DNA from 3 places in the Streptomyces sp. NPDC047917 genome. Region 3 is predicted to be linked to each of the others. Evidence: riboswitches for the same ligand, from Rfam matches in the RefSeq annotation. Region 3 holds a riboswitch; each other region holds the start of a gene.
The links. A riboswitch is a leader RNA that binds a small molecule or an ion and turns the genes downstream of it on or off. The one in region 3 is predicted to bind cyclic di-AMP.

Region 1 (5,519 bases), on a different contig from region 3:
GCATCCCGGAACACCTTGATCATCTTGTTGTTGGCGGGCAGCACCTCGGCGGCGAAGCGGCGGATGCCGCGCTCACGGGCGACGGCCGCGATGTGTTCGAGGAGCGCCGAGGCCACGCCCCGGCCCTGGTGCGCGTCCTGGACGAGGAAGGCGACCTCGGCCTGGTCGGCGGGGGCGGAGGCGGGCCTGCCCCGCTCGTCGATCCGGTCGTAGCGGACGGTCGCGATGAACTCGCCGCCGACCGTGACGGCGAGCCCCACCCGGTCGACGTAGTCGTGATGGGTGAAGCGGTGGACGTCCCGGTCCGACAGCCGTGGGTACGGGGCGAAGAACCGGTAGTACTTCGACTCGTCGGAGACCTGCTCGTAGAAGCTGACCAGCCGTTCGGCATCGTCCGTGGTGATGGGCCTGATGCGCGCGGTGCCTCCGTCGCGGAGCACCACGTCCGCTTCCCAGTGGTCGGGATAAGCGTGATGCGGACTCTGCTCCGGCGCGGGCTGCATGGGCAAAGAGTACGGCTCCGTCAGCGGTCGCGTAGGTCTCGGGGCCGGGGCAGTCTGAGAGGGCCGATCGGCGGGTCCGCGGGCGTTATGGGCTGTTCCCGGGGTCGGCCGGAGCACCGCGCACCGCGTGAGAGACTGGTCTAGACAACTGTTGATTCGTGAAGGGCAGAACCATGGCTGAGCGCCGCGTCAACGTCGGTTGGGCCGAGGGCCTGCACGCCCGCCCCGCTTCCATCTTCGTCCGTGCCGCCACGGCTTCCGGCGTCCCGGTGACGATCTCCAAGGCCGACGGCAACCCGGTGAACGCCGCTTCCATGCTCGCGGTCCTCGGTCTCGGCGCGCAGGGTGGCGAGGAGATCGTGCTCGCGTCCGAGGCCGACGACTCCGAAGCCGCCCTGGACCGCCTGGCGAAGCTGGTCGCCGAGGGACTTGAGGAGCTCCCGGAGACCGTCTGAAACACCCTCGGCGAGAGAGCCGCGGCACCCTGAACCGGGGCCGCGGCTCTTTTGTCTCCCGGTGCCCGCCGAACGGGTTCCGGCCTCCAGGATTCAGACGCACGGAATCCGGGCGAAGCAGAATCCGGGCGAAGCAGAATTCGAGCAGGACAGAATTCAGACAGGACGGAATTCACGCGGACGGAATCCAGGCGGTCATAATTTCGACTGCCCGGAATGCGCCCCTGCGCGGCGACTTCTCTTTGTATACGGCGTGATTGTTAATTCCGGGCACCTGCGGCGTTTACGGAATGTTGCGAGGTCCTCACCCGGCCGGCCCCGGGCGCGCCGGGCCGCCGGCGCGGCCGGTGCGCGGCCGCGGCCCGTTCCGCGTGACGGGCGGCCAGCGCCCTGGCCCGTTCCGCGTCGCCGCGTGCCACCGCGTCCACGATCGCCCCGTGCTCGGCCCAGGAATCCACCGGCCGGGCGGACTGCTCGACCACGTACATCCAGTCGATCTTGTGCCGCAGTTGGGTGAGCAGCGCGATCAGACCCGGACTGCCGGAAGCCTGTGCCAGCGTCTCGTGGAACCAGCCGCCCAGCGAGCGCAGATCGTCGCCCTCGCCCCGCCGGGCCCGGTCCTGGCCGAGCCGCACGAGACCGCGGAGCACCTTGAGGTGTGCCTCGGTGCGGCGTTGCGCGGCACGGGCGGCGCCCAGCGGCTCCAGCAGCGTACGGACCTCCAGGAGATCGGCCGCCTCCCGCTCGGTGGGCTCGGCGACGCAGGCGCCCGCGTGCCGCCGGGTGACCACGAAGCCCTCGGACTCCAGGGTGCGCAGCGCCTCCCGCACCGGGACACGGGAGACCCCGTATCGGCGGGCCAGCAGTTCCTCCGTGAGACGGCTGCCGCGTACGAAGACACCGGAGACGATGTCGTCACGGATTGCCGTGCATACCGAATGCGCCGGAATGCGCATGTCCGAACCTCCGTCTCGATCCCCGCGAATCGCGGCCGGCCGATGCCTGTTCCGCGACTCTATTGCAATGCGGCCGCATTTCCGATGCCGGGCGGGAATTCATGAATATCTTTTGGCCGCGGGGCGGTACGGCGGCCGGTCGTCCCGGGCGGCCGGGATCGCCGGACACGTCGAAGGCCCCGGCGCGCTGCCGGGGCCTTCGACGAGGTGGTGCGGTGGGCGCCGGTCAGACGCGGACGCCGTGGGCGCGCAGGTACGCGACCGGGTCCATGTCGGAGCCGTACGACGGGGTCGTCCGGGCCTCGAAGTGGAGGTGCGGTCCGGTGGAGTTGCCGGTCGAGCCGGAGAGGCCGATCTGCTGACCCGCGCCGACGCTCTGGCCGACGGAGACGCCGATCGAGGAGAGGTGGCCGTACTGGGTGTACGTGCCGTCCGTCATCCGGAGCACGATGTTGTTGCCGTACGCGCCGCCCCAGCCGGCCTCGACGACCGTGCCGGCGCCGACGGCGACGACGGAGCTGCCGGAGGCGGCGTGGAAGTCGATGCCGGAGTGGCTGCCGGAGGACCAGAGCGAGCCGCTGGACTTGTAGCCGGTGCTCACGTACGAGCCGGCGACCGGAAGCTGGAAGGAGCCCAGGCGGGTGCGCTCGGCGGACCGGGCGGCGCGGGCCTTCTCGGCGCGGGCCCCGGCGGCACGCTCGGCCTCGGCCTTGGCCTCGGCCACTGCCCTGGCCTTCGCCTCGGCCTTCTTCTTGGCCTCGGCCTTCCGGTGGGCCTCGGCCTTCGCCTTCGCGGCGACGTCGGCCTGGTGCTGCTGGACGTCGGCCTGGGCGTCGATCCGCTCGGCGAGGGTCTTGTCGATGGCGATGACCTGGTTGAGGCCGGTATCGCTCACGGAGGGTGCGTCGGAGTCCGCCGCGGAGGCGGGAGCGGCCAGGCCGCCGATGACGCCGGTGGTGGCCAGAGCCGCGACGCCGACGGCCTTCGCGCTGCCGCGCTTCAGTCGGCTCGGGGCACGGTGCTTCCCGGTGACACGGGTGAACGCCATGGAGGGGCTGGTCCTTTCCTTCCTTCTCGCCTACCGGGTTAGCTGACGGGTTCGGAGCAGGAAGGTCTCCTACGGACGCCCCGGCCCATCCGGGCTCAGACGTCCGATTCACCCCAGGGACTGCGTGGGTCCCCGGCTCCCCAGGCTCGCGCCTGACGGGGACTCGGCGATGACTGTCCGGTACGTCGCGGATGCGGCATACGAGTGACGGGCAGTCGAGCCGACGCTAAGCGGGGGCGCTTTCATTCACCAAACGGACAGGCCGTTTTGTAGCGCATCCCACAGGGCAGACAGGCAACCTTCCCTCAGAACGGACAAAAGGGAAGACCCCGGCGAGATCGCGCTCGCGAGGGCCTTCCTTATGTCCCGATACGCAACGAAACGGCGGGACGTACGTGTCGTGGCGGGCTGGTCGTCAGCCGGTGACCACCGACACTTCTCCGATGCCCAGGGCACGGACGGGCTCCTCGATCCGGGCCGCGTCGCCGACGAGGATCGTGACCAGCCGGTCACCCGGGAAGGCGTTGACGACCGCCGCGGTCGCCTCGACCGTGCCGGTCTCCGCGAGCCGGGCGTACAGCCGAGCCTGGTAGTCGTCCGGCAGGTGCTGCTCGACCTGGTCGGCGAGGGTGCCCGCGACGGAGGCAGCCGTCTCGAACTTCAGGGGCGCCACACCCACGAGGTTCTGCACGGCCGTCTCGCGCTCCTCGTCGGTCAGGCCCTCGGCCGCCAGGGTCCGCAGGACCGTCCACAGGTCCTTGAGCGCCGGCTCGGTGGATTCGGTGTCCACCGAGCCGCTGATGGCGAGCATCGCGGCACCGGTCGCCCCCGAGGCGGAGTCCGCGGCCGAGGAACGCAGTACCTGGGCGAAGGCCCGCACGCCGTACGTGTAGCCCTTCTCCTCGCGCAGCACCCGGTCGAGCCGGGAGGTGAGCGTGCCGCCCAGGCAGTACGTGCCGAGCACCTGGGCCGGCCACACGCTGTCGTGCCGGTCGGCCCCGATCCGGCCGATGAGCAGCTGGGTCTGCACCGCGCCCGGACGGTCGACGATGACCACCCGGCCGGTGTCGTCGGCGGTGATCGGCGGGGCGGGGCGCGGCGCGGCGGTGTCTCCGGACCAGTCGCCGAGAGTGTCGGCGAGCAGGACGTCCAGGTCGATGCCGGTGAGATCCCCGACCACCACGGCGGTCGCCGTGGACGGCCTGATGTGGGCGTCGAAGAAGGCGCGTACGGCCGCCGTGTCGATCCGCTCCACCGTCTCCTCGGTGCCCTGGCGCGGGCGCGACATCCGCGCCGTGGCCGGGAACAGCTCCTTGGAGAGCTGCTTGGCGGCACGCCGCGCCGGGTTGGCCTGCTCGTGCGGGATCTCGTCGAGCCGGTTGCGTACCAGCCGCTCGATCTCGCTCTCGGCGAAGGCCGGCGCCCGCAGCGCCTCGGCGACCAGCGCGAGTGCCTTGGCCAGCCGGGAGGCGGGGACCTCCAGGGAGACCCGGACGCCCGGGTGGTCGGCGTGCGCGTCGAGCGTGGCGCCGCAGCGCTCCAACTCGGCGGCGAACTCCTCGGCAGTGTGCTTGTCGGTTCCCTCGTTCAGCGCCCGCGACATGATCGTGGCCACGCCGTCGAGGCCCTCGGGCTCGGCGTCCAGCGGGGCGTCGAGGAAGATCTCGACCGCCACGACCTGCTGGCCGGGGCGGTGGCAGCGCAGCACCGTGAGGCCGTTGGGCAGGGCGCCGCGCTCGGGCGCGGGAAAGGCCCAGGGGCGGGCGGTGCCGGGGGCCGGCTGCGGGTGGTACTGCATCGAAACTCCAGTCGCGGCAGCGTCGGTCACTGGTCCGCCCCTTCGTGCGCGTCGGTGTCGGTCTCGTCGGTGTCCGCGGGCTCGGCCGGCTCGACCGGCTCGTAGACCAGCACCGCGCGGTTGTCGGGGCGCAGCTGGGCCCTGGCGGCCGCCTGCACCTCCTCCGCCGTGACGTCGAGCACCCGCTGAACGGCGGTCAGGGCGAGCTGCGGGTCACCGAACAGCACGGCGAACCGGCACAGTTCGTCGGCGCGGCCGGCGACCGTACCGAGGCGGTCCAGCCACTCGCGCTCCAACTGGGCCTGCGCGCGCTCCATTTCCTCGGGCGTGGGGCCCTCGGCGGCGAACCGGGCGAGCTCCTCGTCGACCGCGGCCTCGACCTGCGGCACCTCGACACCGCCGGACATCTTGACGTCCAGCCAGCCCAGCGAGGGCGCGCCGGCCAGCCGCAGCAGCCCGAACCCGGCCGCCACGGCCGTACGGTCACGGCGGACCAGGCGGTTGTGCAGCCGCGACGACTCGCCGCCGCCGAGCACGGTCAGTGCCAGGTCCGCCGCGTCGCACTCGCGGGTGCCGTCGTGGGGCAGCCGGTAGGCGGCCATCAGCGCCCGCGCCGGGACCTCCTCGCGCACCTCCTCGCGCAGCTGCTCGCCGATGACCTCCGGGAGCGTGCCGTCGCGCGGCGGCTGCTTGCCGTCGTGGGACGGGATGGAGCCGAAGTACTTCTCGACCCAGGCGAGGGTCTGCTCGGGATCGATG
Region 2 (5,519 bases), on a different contig from region 3:
CCTGCCCGTTTCGCGCGCCACGGACGTGGCGCAGCCACCTGGAAAGAACCTGTGATGTCCGCTTCCCGTTTCTCCGCCGCCCGTCGCCGCACCCTCGCGGCCGCCGGCACCGTCGCCGTCCTCGCGCTGGCACTGACCGCCTGCGGCTCCTCCGACGGCTCGAAGTCCGACGGATCGTCCATGCCCGACATGGACCACGGCTCGGCGGGTGCCTCCGCACCGGCCACCCCCGGCGGCAAGTTCAATGACGCCGACGTGAAGTTCGCACAGCAGATGATCCCGCACCACCAGCAGGCCATCGAGATGGCGAAGCTGGCCGACGGCCGCGCCGCCGACCCCGAGATCAAGAAGCTGGCCACCGCGATCGAGAAGGCCCAGGACCCCGAGATCAACACGATGAAGGGCTGGCTGACGTCGTGGGGCAAGCCGCTGCCCTCGTCCTCGATGGGTGACATGCCCGGGATGGACCACGGCTCGGACGGTTCGGGGATGCCCGGAATGATGTCCGGCAAGGACATGGACGATCTGGCCGCCGCCAAGGGCGGGGACTTCGACAAGAAGTTCGCCCAGCTCATGATCGGGCACCACCAGGGCGCCGTCACCATGGCCGAGGACGAGCAGAAGAACGGCGGCAACGCCGATGCGAAGAAGCTCGCCGGTGCCGTCGTCACGGCCCAGACCGCCGAGATCGAGCAGATGAACAAGATCATCGACAGGCTCTGATCCCGGCAGGGGTGCGGGCCCCGGCCGTCCGGCGGCCCGCACCCCCTTCTCCCGGCCCACCCACCTCCACGTGGTCCGGCCGGTACGGGAAGCGCCTCGCCGCCGACCGTCAGACGGCGGCCTCCGGCGCCGTGAGCAGCTCGGCCACCTCCTCCGCGCTCGTCTCCCGCAACTCCTCGTCGACCAGCAGCCACCTGGTGATGCCGGCCGATCCGAGGAAGGCCAGATCGTGACTGGCGATCAGCAGCGCGCCCTCGTAGGAGTCGAGCGCACCGGTCAGCTGACGCACACTGGCGATGTCCAGGTTGTTGGTCGGCTCGTCCATCATCAGCAGCTGCGGGGCCGGTGCGGCGAGCATCGTCGCCGCGAGGGCGGCCCGGAAGCGCTCCCCGCCCGACAGGGTGCCCGCAGGCTGCTCCGCGCGTTTGCCCTGGAACAGGAAACGGGCGAGCTGGGCGCGGATGTGGTTGTCGGTGACCCCGGGCGCCGTCCGGGCCACGTTCGCCGCGACGCTCAGTTCCTCGTCCAGCACATCGAGCCGCTGCGGAAGGAACCGCACCGGTACGAAGGTCCTGGCCTCGCCGGACAGCGGGGCCAGCTCACCGGTGAGGGTGCGCAGCAGAGTCGTCTTCCCGGCGCCGTTCCGACCGACGAGCGCGATCCGCTCGGGCCCGTTCACCTGGAGGCTGCCCTCGCGCAGCCTGCCGAAGCGGGGACGCAGGCCGTGCAGGCTCAGCACGGTGCGTCCGGTGGGCACCGCCGTGTGCGGGAGGCTCACGCGGATCTCGGCGTCGTCGCGGACCGCGGCGGCGGCCTCCTCCCGGCGTTCGCGTGCCTCACCGAGCCGTTCCTCGTGGACGCCGCGGAGCCTGCCCGCCGACTCCTGCGCCGACCGCTTCCGGCGGCCGGCCAGGATCTTGGGCAGGCCGCCCTCGGTCTCCGCCTTGCGGCCGTTCTTCTGACGCCGGGCCAGTTTCAGGTGGGTCTCCTCCAGTTCGCGCTTCTGGCGGCGCACATCGGCCTCGGCGGCCCGCAGCATCCGCCCGGCGGCCTCCTGCCCGGCGGCCACGGCCTCCTCGTACGCAGACCAGCCACCGCCGTACCAGTTCACCGAGCCGGTGCGCAGTTCGGCGATGCGGTCCACACGCTCCAGCAGTTCGCGGTCATGGCTGACCACGACCAGTACCCCCGAGCGCCAGGAGTCGACGGCCTCGTAGAGCCTGCGGCGGGCGAGCACATCGAGGTTGTTGGTGGGCTCGTCCAGGAGCAGGACGTCGGGGCGCTCCAGCAGCAGCGCGGCCAGTCTCAGCAGGACGGTCTCCCCGCCGGACAACTGGCCCACGGTGCGGTCGAGTTCGATGCCGCCGAGGCCGAGCGAGCCCAGTGTCGCCAGGGCCCGTTCCTCGACGTCCCAGTCGTCGCCGATCGTCTCGAAGTGCTTCTCGTCGACGTCCCCGGCCTCGACGGCGCGCAGCGCCTCGCGCCGCTCGGCGATGCCCAGGGCCCGGTCCACCCGCAGTGTCGTGTCGAGGGTGATGTTCTGCGGAAGGTGGGCGAGGCTGCCACCGACGGTCACCGACCCCTGGGACGGGTGCAGTTGGCCGGCGAACAGTCGCAGGAGTGTGGACTTGCCCGCGCCGTTGTTGCCGACGAGGCCGACGCGTCCCCGGCCGATGCTGAGCGAGAGCCCGTCGAGGACGGTGGTGCCGTCCGGCCACCGGAAGGTCAGGGCGGAGCAGGTGAGAGAGGCATGAGGGGTGGTGGGAGTCGCCATGGTGTTCCTCGCATTCGCAAGCGCGGTGAAGGGGGCTTCGTATGCGAGCACCACGCAGCGACCGGGCCATGGGAAGAGGTGCGGCGGTCCTGAAGATCGGGGGACGGCTCAGGCACCGAGGTCGCATCCACGCGGGGTCACGGGCAGCGCGAAGCACTGCTACGGCGTGACGGGCGTACGGGCAAAGCCGTACGGCGCGATGTTCGCGAACCTCAGATGCGCAACGTCCACCTCAATCGGAGACAACAGGACCTCAGAACTGTAAACGACGGGGTGACGGAAGGGCAATGTCATTGGGTCCCGGAGCGGGCGCCGGAAGGTGCGGGCGAAATGCCCGCATTTGTGAATTCGTGGCGCGAGTCACGTCCGGCCCACCGGATACCGCCCCGCGCGGTTCGGTTCCCTTTCCGCACAAGGGGAGTGGTTCGCGCGGTGTGAGGTGGATTACCGAAATTCCCGTTACTCGATCTTGTGGGTGAATTGCATTCGGAAATTGGGGTCTTGTCCGCTTCGGTTCTTCTCGCTTACGGTCACCGTCAATCCGGACGGAACGCCGAATCCTGCCGCTGTCCGGCAATCCGACCACTCGTGTACGGCAGGAGCGGGGAACCCAGGTAAGCCGCCGGTCCGGAATCCGGAACGGCTCGGGGTGAAGCCACGCAGATGCGCGGCCAGGCATCTCCAGCCTGAACCCGACAGCTCACCTCGCAGGCGACGGAGAGGAATCCACCATGCCCGCAACGGGTACGTACCGTCGTCGCAGGTCCACCACGCTGACCCGCGGTTTCATCGCCGTGGGCACGGGCGCGGCCGCCCTGCTCCTCCCCCTGCTCGGCGCCCACACCGCCTCGGCGGCCCCGGCGCGGCCCGCCGCCGTCACCGCTCCCGCCGCGTCGTCCGCGACGTACACGAACGATCTGGACGGCTGGATCAAGGAGTCGCTGGCCGTGATGGCCGAGCACGGCATTCCCGGCAGCTACGAGGGCATCCACCGCAACGTCATGCGCGAGTCCTCCGGAAACCCCCGGGCGATCAACAACTGGGACTCGAACGCCGCCGCCGGGACGCCGTCCAAGGGCCTCCTCCAGGTCATCGAGCCGACGTTCCGGGCCTACCACGTGCCCGGGACCGCGATGGACAGCTACGACCCGGTCGCCAACATCACGGCCGCGTGCAACTACGCGGCCGCCAAGTACGGTTCCATCGACAACGTCTTCGGGGCCTACTGAGGCGACCGGACCACCGCCCGGCCGGGCCCGTCCCGAGGTCGGCCCAGCCGCGGCGGTGTCCAGTCGGCATGGCGCAGGACCGCGCGGACGGTGACCCGGGACGGCGCGAGCCGCAGCGCCGTATTGCGCAGGGCGACGGCCACCGGACGGGACAGCTGCTGCCCCATCCGGCCGGCCTGCCGGGCGGCCCGCGCGACCGACTGGCTGCGGGGCCGGCGCTCGGCGTCGTAGCGGACGAGCGCCGACTCGACGCCGGCCCCGCCGGAGAGCGCGGCGGCCAGTGTCGCCGCGTCCTCCAGTGCCTGACAGGCCCCCTGGCCGAGATTCGGGGTCATGGCGTGCGCGGCGTCGCCGAGCAGCGCGATCCGGCCGACCGCGTACGAAGGGAGCGGAGTCACCAGCTCGTTGATGTCGTGATGCAGTACGGCATCGGTCCGGGTCGCTGCCAGCAGGGCGGGAATGGGGTCGTGCCAGCCGCCGAACCGGCGGCGCACCTCACCCAGCGGATCAGGGTGCCGGACCCCGGCGGGCGCGTTGAGTACCGCGTGCCACTCGGCCCGGCCGTCGGCGAACGCGATGTGGCCGAACTCGGCCCCCCGTCCCCAGGTCAGCTCGAAGTCGGTACGCAGATCGACGGGCGTCTTGGTGATGGCGCGCAGCACCGTCGAGCCGCTGTAGGCGGGACCGGGGTGCCCCGGGAAGAGCTGGGTGCGCAGCCTGCTGCCGATTCCGTCGGCGGCCACCACCAGATCCGCCTCCAGCGCGGTGTCGCCCGCGGTCAGGCGCACCCGCGAGGCGTCGGACCGGTCGACGGACGTCACTTCGGCCCCGATGAGCAGGGATTCGGGCGGCAGGGCCGCGCGCAGCAGCCGGTGCAGCCCGGACCGGGGGATGCCCACGATCGGCGTCCCCAGCTCGCGTTCCAGCGCGGCTCCGTCCATGCGGGCCAGCAGACGGCCGTCCGGGGTGCGGGTGCCGCCGGTGTACTGGGGCCGGGCGGCCGCGCGCACCGCCGCGCCGACACCGAGGACGTCCAGCGCGCGCAAGCCGTTCGCGTGCAGGGAGATGCCCGCGCCCGCGTCGTCGGGAGTGCGGGCGCGTTCGACGACCGTCACCTCCCAGCCGACGAGCCGCAGCCCGATCGCGGCGGCCAGTCCGCCGATGCCACCGCCGACGACCACCGCGTTGTTGCCCATGCCCGGTCCCCTCCCATGCCCCGTCACAACCTTCTACAGCTGTAGAAGGAGCGTACTACCCCTTCTCTACAGGTGTAGAAAGGGGTGGTGACCACAGACCGACGGACCGTCCTCGCCGATGCCGCCATCCATGTGCTGGCCGAGGAGGGGATGCGGGGCCTGACCCACCGGGCCGTGGACCGGGCGGCGGCCCTGCCGCCCGGCACCACCTCGGCGTACTTCCGCACCCGTCAGGCGCTGCTCACCGCGCTCGTCCGACGGCTCGTGGCACAGGACCAGGCGGAATTGCAGGCGGCCGGCGAGCAGGCGCGGGTGCCGCGCGCCGCCGCCGAACTGACGGACGGGCTGGCCGGGTTCGTCGAACGGCGGCTGACCGGCGAGGGGCGGCAACGGTCGCTCGCCCGCTACGCCTGCGCGGTCGAGAGCGTGCGCCACCCGGAACTGCGCGAGATTCTCGTACCGCGGCAGAACGCGGCCCGTGCGGCGGTGCGGGCGTTCCTGCACGCACAGGGCGTCGCCGACGCCGAGGGCCGCACGCTCACACTGCTGGCCTGCGTGGACGGACTCGTCTTCGACCGGCTGGTGGGCGGCGGGGGA
Region 3 (5,519 bases):
CTCCTCCAGGAACCGCGACGGCGGGTTGTACGAGGGCTGCCCCCACGCGCTGCGCATCGCCGCCCGGGTCAGGTAGAGCCGCTCGCGGGCCCGGGTGATACCGACGTAGGCGAGCCGCCGCTCCTCCTCCAGCTCCTTCACCTGTCCCAGCGCCCGCATGTGCGGGAAGACGCCGTCCTCCATGCCGGTCAGGAAGACGACCGGGAATTCGAGGCCCTTCGCGGTGTGCAGCGTCATCAGCGTGATGACGCCGGAGCCGTCCTCGTCCTCGTCGGGGATCTGGTCGGAGTCGGCGACGAGCGCGACCTTCTCCAGGAACTCCGCGAGCGTCCCCGTGCCCGTCCCCGCGCCGGTCCCGGCGGCCGCGTCCTCGCCGGTGCCGGCGGCCGCGTCCGCGCCGTCCTCGCCGGTGCCGGCGGCCGCGTCCGCGCCGTCCTCGCCGGCCGCGCCCTGCTCCTGCTCGAATTCGAGGGCCACGGCGGCCAGTTCCTGGAGGTTCTCGATCCGGGTCTCGTCCTGCGGGTCGGTGGACGCCTGGAGTTCGGCGAGGTAGCCGGTGCGCTCCAGGACGGCCTCCAGGACCACCGCGGGGCCCGCGCCCGACTCGACGATCGTGCGCAGCTCCTCCATCAGCGTGTTGAACCGCTTGACGGCGTTGGCCGACCGGGCCGCCATGCCGTACGCCTCGTCGACCCGGCGCAGCGCCTGCGGGAAGGTGATCTTCTCGCGCATGGACAGCGCGTCGATCATCGCCTCGGCGCGGTCGCCGATGCCGCGCTTGGGCACGTTGAGGATGCGGCGCAGCGGGACGGTGTCCTCGGGATTGGCGAGGACACGCAGGTAGGCCAGGATGTCCCGGACCTCCTTGCGCTCGTAGAAGCGCACGCCGCCGACGACCTTGTAGGGCAGGCCGACGCGGATGAAGATCTCCTCGAAGACGCGGGACTGCGCGTTCGTACGGTAGAAGATCGCGACGTCACCGGCCTTGGCGTCGCCCGCGTCGGTGAGCCGGTCGATCTCGTCGGCGACGAACTGCGCCTCGTCGTGCTCGGTGTCGGCGACATAGCCGGTGATCCGGGCGCCCGTGCCCGCGTTGGTCCAGAGGTTCTTGGGGCGGCGGCTCTCGTTGCGCTCGATGACCGCGTTGGCGGCGGACAGGATCGTCTGCGTGGAGCGGTAGTTCTGCTCCAGCAGGATCGTGGTCGCGTCGGGGTAGTCCTCCTCGAACTGGAGGATGTTGCGGATGGTCGCGCCGCGGAAGGCGTAGATCGACTGGTCCGCGTCACCCACGACGCACAGCTCGGCCGGGGCGTCGCCCTCGCCCGCCGGTCCGACCAGCTCGCGCACCAGGGTGTACTGGGCGTGGTTGGTGTCCTGGTACTCGTCGACCAGGACGTGCCGGAAGCGGCGGCGGTAGTGCTCGGCGACGTCCGGGAACGCCTGGAGCAGGTGGACCGTCGTCATGATGATGTCGTCGAAGTCCAGCGCGTTGGCCTCGCGCAGCCGGGACTGGTACATCGCGTAGGCCTGGGCGAGGGTCTTCTCGAAGCCGTCCGCGGCCTGGCCGGCGAAGGTCTCCTCGTCGATCAGCTCGTTCTTCAGATTGGAGACCTTGGCGGTGAACGACTTCGGCGGGAAGCGCTTCGGGTCCAGGTCGAGATCGCGGCAGACCAGGGCCATCAGCCGCTTGGAGTCGGCGGCGTCGTAGATCGAGAACGACGAGGTGAAGCCGAGCCGCTTCGACTCACGGCGCAGGATGCGTACGCACGCGCTGTGGAAGGTCATGACCCACATGGCGTTGGCGCGCGGGCCGACGAGCTGCTCGACGCGCTCCTTCATCTCGCCCGCGGCCTTGTTGGTGAAGGTGATCGCCAGGATCTGGCCGGGGTGCACCCCGCGCTCCGCCAGGAGGTGGGCGATCCGGTGGGTCAGCACCCGGGTCTTGCCCGAGCCGGCCCCGGCGACGATGAGCAGCGGGGAGCCCGCGTGGACGACGGCGGCGCGCTGCTCGGTGTTCAGCCCGTCGAGGAGCGCCGCCGAGTCGATGACGGGGCGGTGCGCGCCGTCGCGGTAGTAGGCGTCCCTGGGCGGCGGGGGCCCGTCGAACACGCCCGCGAAGAGGTCCTCCGGCACCGCTTCGGGTGCGGAGTCCTCGGGGGGCGGCGGGGGCTCTTCCTCCGAGTGCTGGAGGCCGGCCAGGAAGCTGTCGTCAAAGAGGCTGCTCATCGCTTGCCGAGTCTAGGCCGCCGCACCGACACCCGGAGGCCGCATGACCAACCGCACACGGCCGACGGCACACAGAGAGAGCGGACACCCACTCCGCGTAAGAGAATCCGGCCGCCGGGCCCCCGCCCCGGCAAGGTCACGAAAATGTATCGGGCATATCGAACATCAACCTTCACAGCGGCACCACGGGTTGGCTAGCGTGCTCGACCGGGCGGCCCGTACCCCCTTGAGGCGAACCACGCCGAGCGGGCGCCCCCGCCGAATCCGGCTGCCCCCGCGGGAGTTCGGAACCGGGGACCCAGACGCAGTACCGGGGTGAATCGATCCTTATCCCCCACTCGGACCGTAGGGCAGCCTTCCGTTCCGCCCGAACCCGACAGCTAACCCGGTAGGCGGTCCACGGAAGGAGATGCCGGCCTTGGCATCCCATCGCAAGCCGCGCACCCGGGTGCGCGCCACCGCACCGGCCGTCGGTCTCACCACGGCGGCCCTGGCGTCGGTGACCCTGCTCTCCACACAGAGCGCGGTGGCCGCGCCCGACCCGAAGCCCGGCGTCGAGGACGTACAGAAGAAGGTCGACGACCTCTACCGGCAGGCGGGCACCGCGACCCAGCGGTACAACCGGGCGAAGGAGGCCTCCACCGCCCAGCGCGCCAAGGTCGACGCCCTGCTGGACGATGTCGCCGAGCGTGCCGACAAGCTCAACGACGCCCGCAGGACGCTCGGCACCTATGCGGCCGCGCAGTACCGCAGCGGCTCCATAGCGCCGAGCGCCACGTTCTTCCTGGCCGACGACCCGCAGTCGTACTTCGACCAGAGCCAGCTGATGGACCGGATGACCAGCCGGCAGCAGCGGGCCATCACGGACTTCCGGACGCAGCAGGCCAAGGCGGCGAAGAAGCGTTCCGAGGCGGTGCGGAGCCTGGAGACGCTGACGACGACGCAGGCCACGCTGCGCACCAGCAAGCAGGACGTGCAGAAGAAGCTGGGTGAGGCGCGCACGCTGCTGTCGAAGCTGACCGCCGAGGAGAAGGCGCGGCTCGCGGAGATCGAGCGCAAGAAGGAGGCGGAGGCGAAGCGCAAGGCCCGGGAGCTGGCGAAGCAGCAGGCCGCCGCGAAGGCCGAGGCGGACCGCAAGGCCGAGGAGGCCGCGAAGGAGTCGGGGGGCGGCAGCGGTACGGGCACCGGGCCCGGGACCGGCTCGGACAGCGGCGCCACCACCAAGGCGGCGAAGGTTCTCGACTTCGCCAGGGCCCAGATCGGCAAGCCCTATGTCTGGGGCGCGACGGGCCCGGCGTCGTACGACTGCTCCGGGCTCACCCAGGCCGCGTGGAAGGCGGCGGGGGTCGACATCCCGCGCACCACGTGGGACCAGGTCAAGATCGGCACCCGGGTGGCCACGGCCGATCTGAAGCCGGGGGACCTCGTCTTCTTCTACGACGACATCAGCCACGTGGGCATCTACAAGGGCGACGGGATGATGATCCACGCCCCGAAGCCCGGGGCGAACGTCCGCGAGGAGTCGATCTACTACATGCCGATCTACGGCAGCGTGCGCCCGGCGTAGCGGGCGCCGACGCGTCGCGCCGCCGCACCGGGCGGCGCGGCGCGGTCGGGATCAGGTCCAGAGCGTGGCGATGAAGATGTTGAGGAGCGTCAGTCCGCCCACCGCCGCGAAGGCGCCCTTGCCGGCCTTCTCCTCGTCCCGCTTGATGTAGACCAGTGCGAGGACGACCACCAGGACCAGCAGCTTGACGCCGATCTTGATGTTGTTGACGTGGTTGCCGTCGGCCTGGTTGAGCCCGACCAGGGCGACACCGGTGACCAGCATGGTCAGCGCGCCGTGCAGCATCGCGGGGACGAACCGGGCCGTGCCCGCGCCCATCGCCTTCATCTGGGTCAGGAAACCGCCCAGCAGGGAGGCGATCCCGATGATGTGCAGGGCGACGAAGACATGAATGAGTACGTCCATGAGGCCGCAGCCTAGCCCCGGCCATATCACCCCTCGGCAGGCAGGTGTGCCTTCCTGGTCACTTCACTCGTGTCTGTACCAATTGCCTGACTCTGGTGCAATTTTTCCGATCGCTCGACGACAATGCCACGCCAAATTCAGGCAATAAGCGTCATTACGACTCCTGCCCGTGCCCCGGGATTAGCGTCGCTGGCAGTCGACCGGCTCACCTCCGCTCCGAAGCGGACGGCGCACCGGCCGCCCCGCCGAGAGTTCCGGCGGGCCCGCCGGTAGCCCCCGGCGGGCAGTCGTCAGGAAGGACGCACGCCCTCGTGGCAGCGCATCGAAAACCCAAGCAGCGCTTGTACACCGGCCCTGCTGCCCGCACCGCGGCGACCCTCGCCCTCACCGGGGCCGCCACCGCCGCCGTACTGCCCGGCCCGGCGCACGCCGATCCGCAGCGCACCCCCGCCCAGGTCAAGGCCGAGGTCGACCGGCTGTACCACGACGCGGAGGTCGCCACCGAGCGGTACAACGGCGCGAAGGAGAAGGCGGACGCCGCCGAGGACGCCCTCGACGACCTGCGCGACGAGGCAGCCCGCAGGACCGAGCGCCTCAACACCGCGCGCGACGCCCTGGGTTCGTTCGCCGCGGCGCAGTACCGCGCCGGCGGCCTCTCCACCTCCGTTCAGCTGGCGCTCTCCTCCGACCCGGACCAGTACCTGGAGCGGGCGTCGTACGCGGACCGGATCGGCGACCGCCAGGCCGCCGCGCTGGGCAAGGTCCGGCGGCAGGTCGCCCAGATCGCCACACTGCGCTCGCAGGCCAAGGACGAGCTGGCCGCGCTGACCTCCCGCCGGGCCGAGCTGAAGAAGCACCGGGCGACGATCACCGCCAAGCTCGCCGACGCGCGGCGGCTGCTCGACCGGCTGACCCCGCCCGAGCGCACCGCCTACGAGAACACCGATCACGGTTCGGCCACCGGCACGCCCCCGGCCGCCCGTGCCGGCCGGAGCACCGCGCGCGGCGCCGTCCGGGCACCGAACGCCCGCGCCGCCGACGCCGTCGCCTTCGCGTACGGGGCGCTCGGCAAGCCGTACGTCTGGGGCGCCACCGGCCCCTCCTCGTTCGACTGCTCCGGGCTCACCCAGGCCGCCTGGCGGGCCGCCGGAGTATCGCTCCCCCGGACCACGTACACCCAGATCAACGCCGGCCGGCGCGTCTCGCGCTCCGAACTCGCGCCGGGCGACCTGGTGTTCTTCTACTCCGGCATCAGCCATGTCGGGCTGTACATCGGCAACGGACAGATGATCCACGCCCCGCGCACCGGGTCACCGGTCCG

Region 1: linked by a shared signal. The riboswitch ahead of ACGF8B_RS07335 (M23 family metallopeptidase) and the one ahead of ACGF8B_RS33190 (NlpC/P60 family protein) in region 3 are both predicted to bind cyclic di-AMP.
Region 2: linked by a shared signal. The riboswitch ahead of ACGF8B_RS10110 (transglycosylase SLT domain-containing protein) and the one ahead of ACGF8B_RS33190 (NlpC/P60 family protein) in region 3 are both predicted to bind cyclic di-AMP.

What each region holds. Positions count from the first base shown of each region.
Region 1 covers NZ_JBIDCA010000003.1:83,096-88,614, reverse strand. Annotated here, with positions in the region: gene ACGF8B_RS07350 (GNAT family N-acetyltransferase) at 1-503, opposite strand, end outside; gene ACGF8B_RS07345 (HPr family phosphocarrier protein) at 677-958, shown strand; gene ACGF8B_RS07340 (GntR family transcriptional regulator) at 1,219-1,914, opposite strand; gene ACGF8B_RS07335 (M23 family metallopeptidase) at 2,141-2,962, opposite strand; cyclic di-AMP (ydaO/yuaA leader) riboswitch at 2,976-3,141, opposite strand; gene ACGF8B_RS07330 (M16 family metallopeptidase) at 3,378-4,760, opposite strand; gene ACGF8B_RS07325 (M16 family metallopeptidase) at 4,787-5,519, opposite strand, start outside.
Region 2 covers NZ_JBIDCA010000004.1:57,113-62,631, reverse strand. Annotated here, with positions in the region: gene ACGF8B_RS10120 (DUF305 domain-containing protein) at 55-723, shown strand; gene ACGF8B_RS10115 (ABC-F family ATP-binding cassette domain-containing protein) at 833-2,497, opposite strand; cyclic di-AMP (ydaO/yuaA leader) riboswitch at 3,039-3,224, shown strand; gene ACGF8B_RS10110 (transglycosylase SLT domain-containing protein) at 3,229-3,726, shown strand; gene ACGF8B_RS10105 (FAD-dependent monooxygenase) at 3,720-4,922, opposite strand; gene ACGF8B_RS10100 (TetR/AcrR family transcriptional regulator) at 5,010-5,519, shown strand, end outside.
Region 3 covers NZ_JBIDCA010000015.1:138,634-144,152, forward strand. Annotated here, with positions in the region: gene ACGF8B_RS33185 (ATP-dependent DNA helicase) at 1-2,226, opposite strand, end outside; cyclic di-AMP (ydaO/yuaA leader) riboswitch at 2,473-2,637, shown strand; gene ACGF8B_RS33190 (NlpC/P60 family protein) at 2,636-3,793, shown strand; gene ACGF8B_RS33195 (hypothetical protein) at 3,845-4,198, opposite strand; gene ACGF8B_RS33200 (NlpC/P60 family protein) at 4,510-5,519, shown strand, end outside.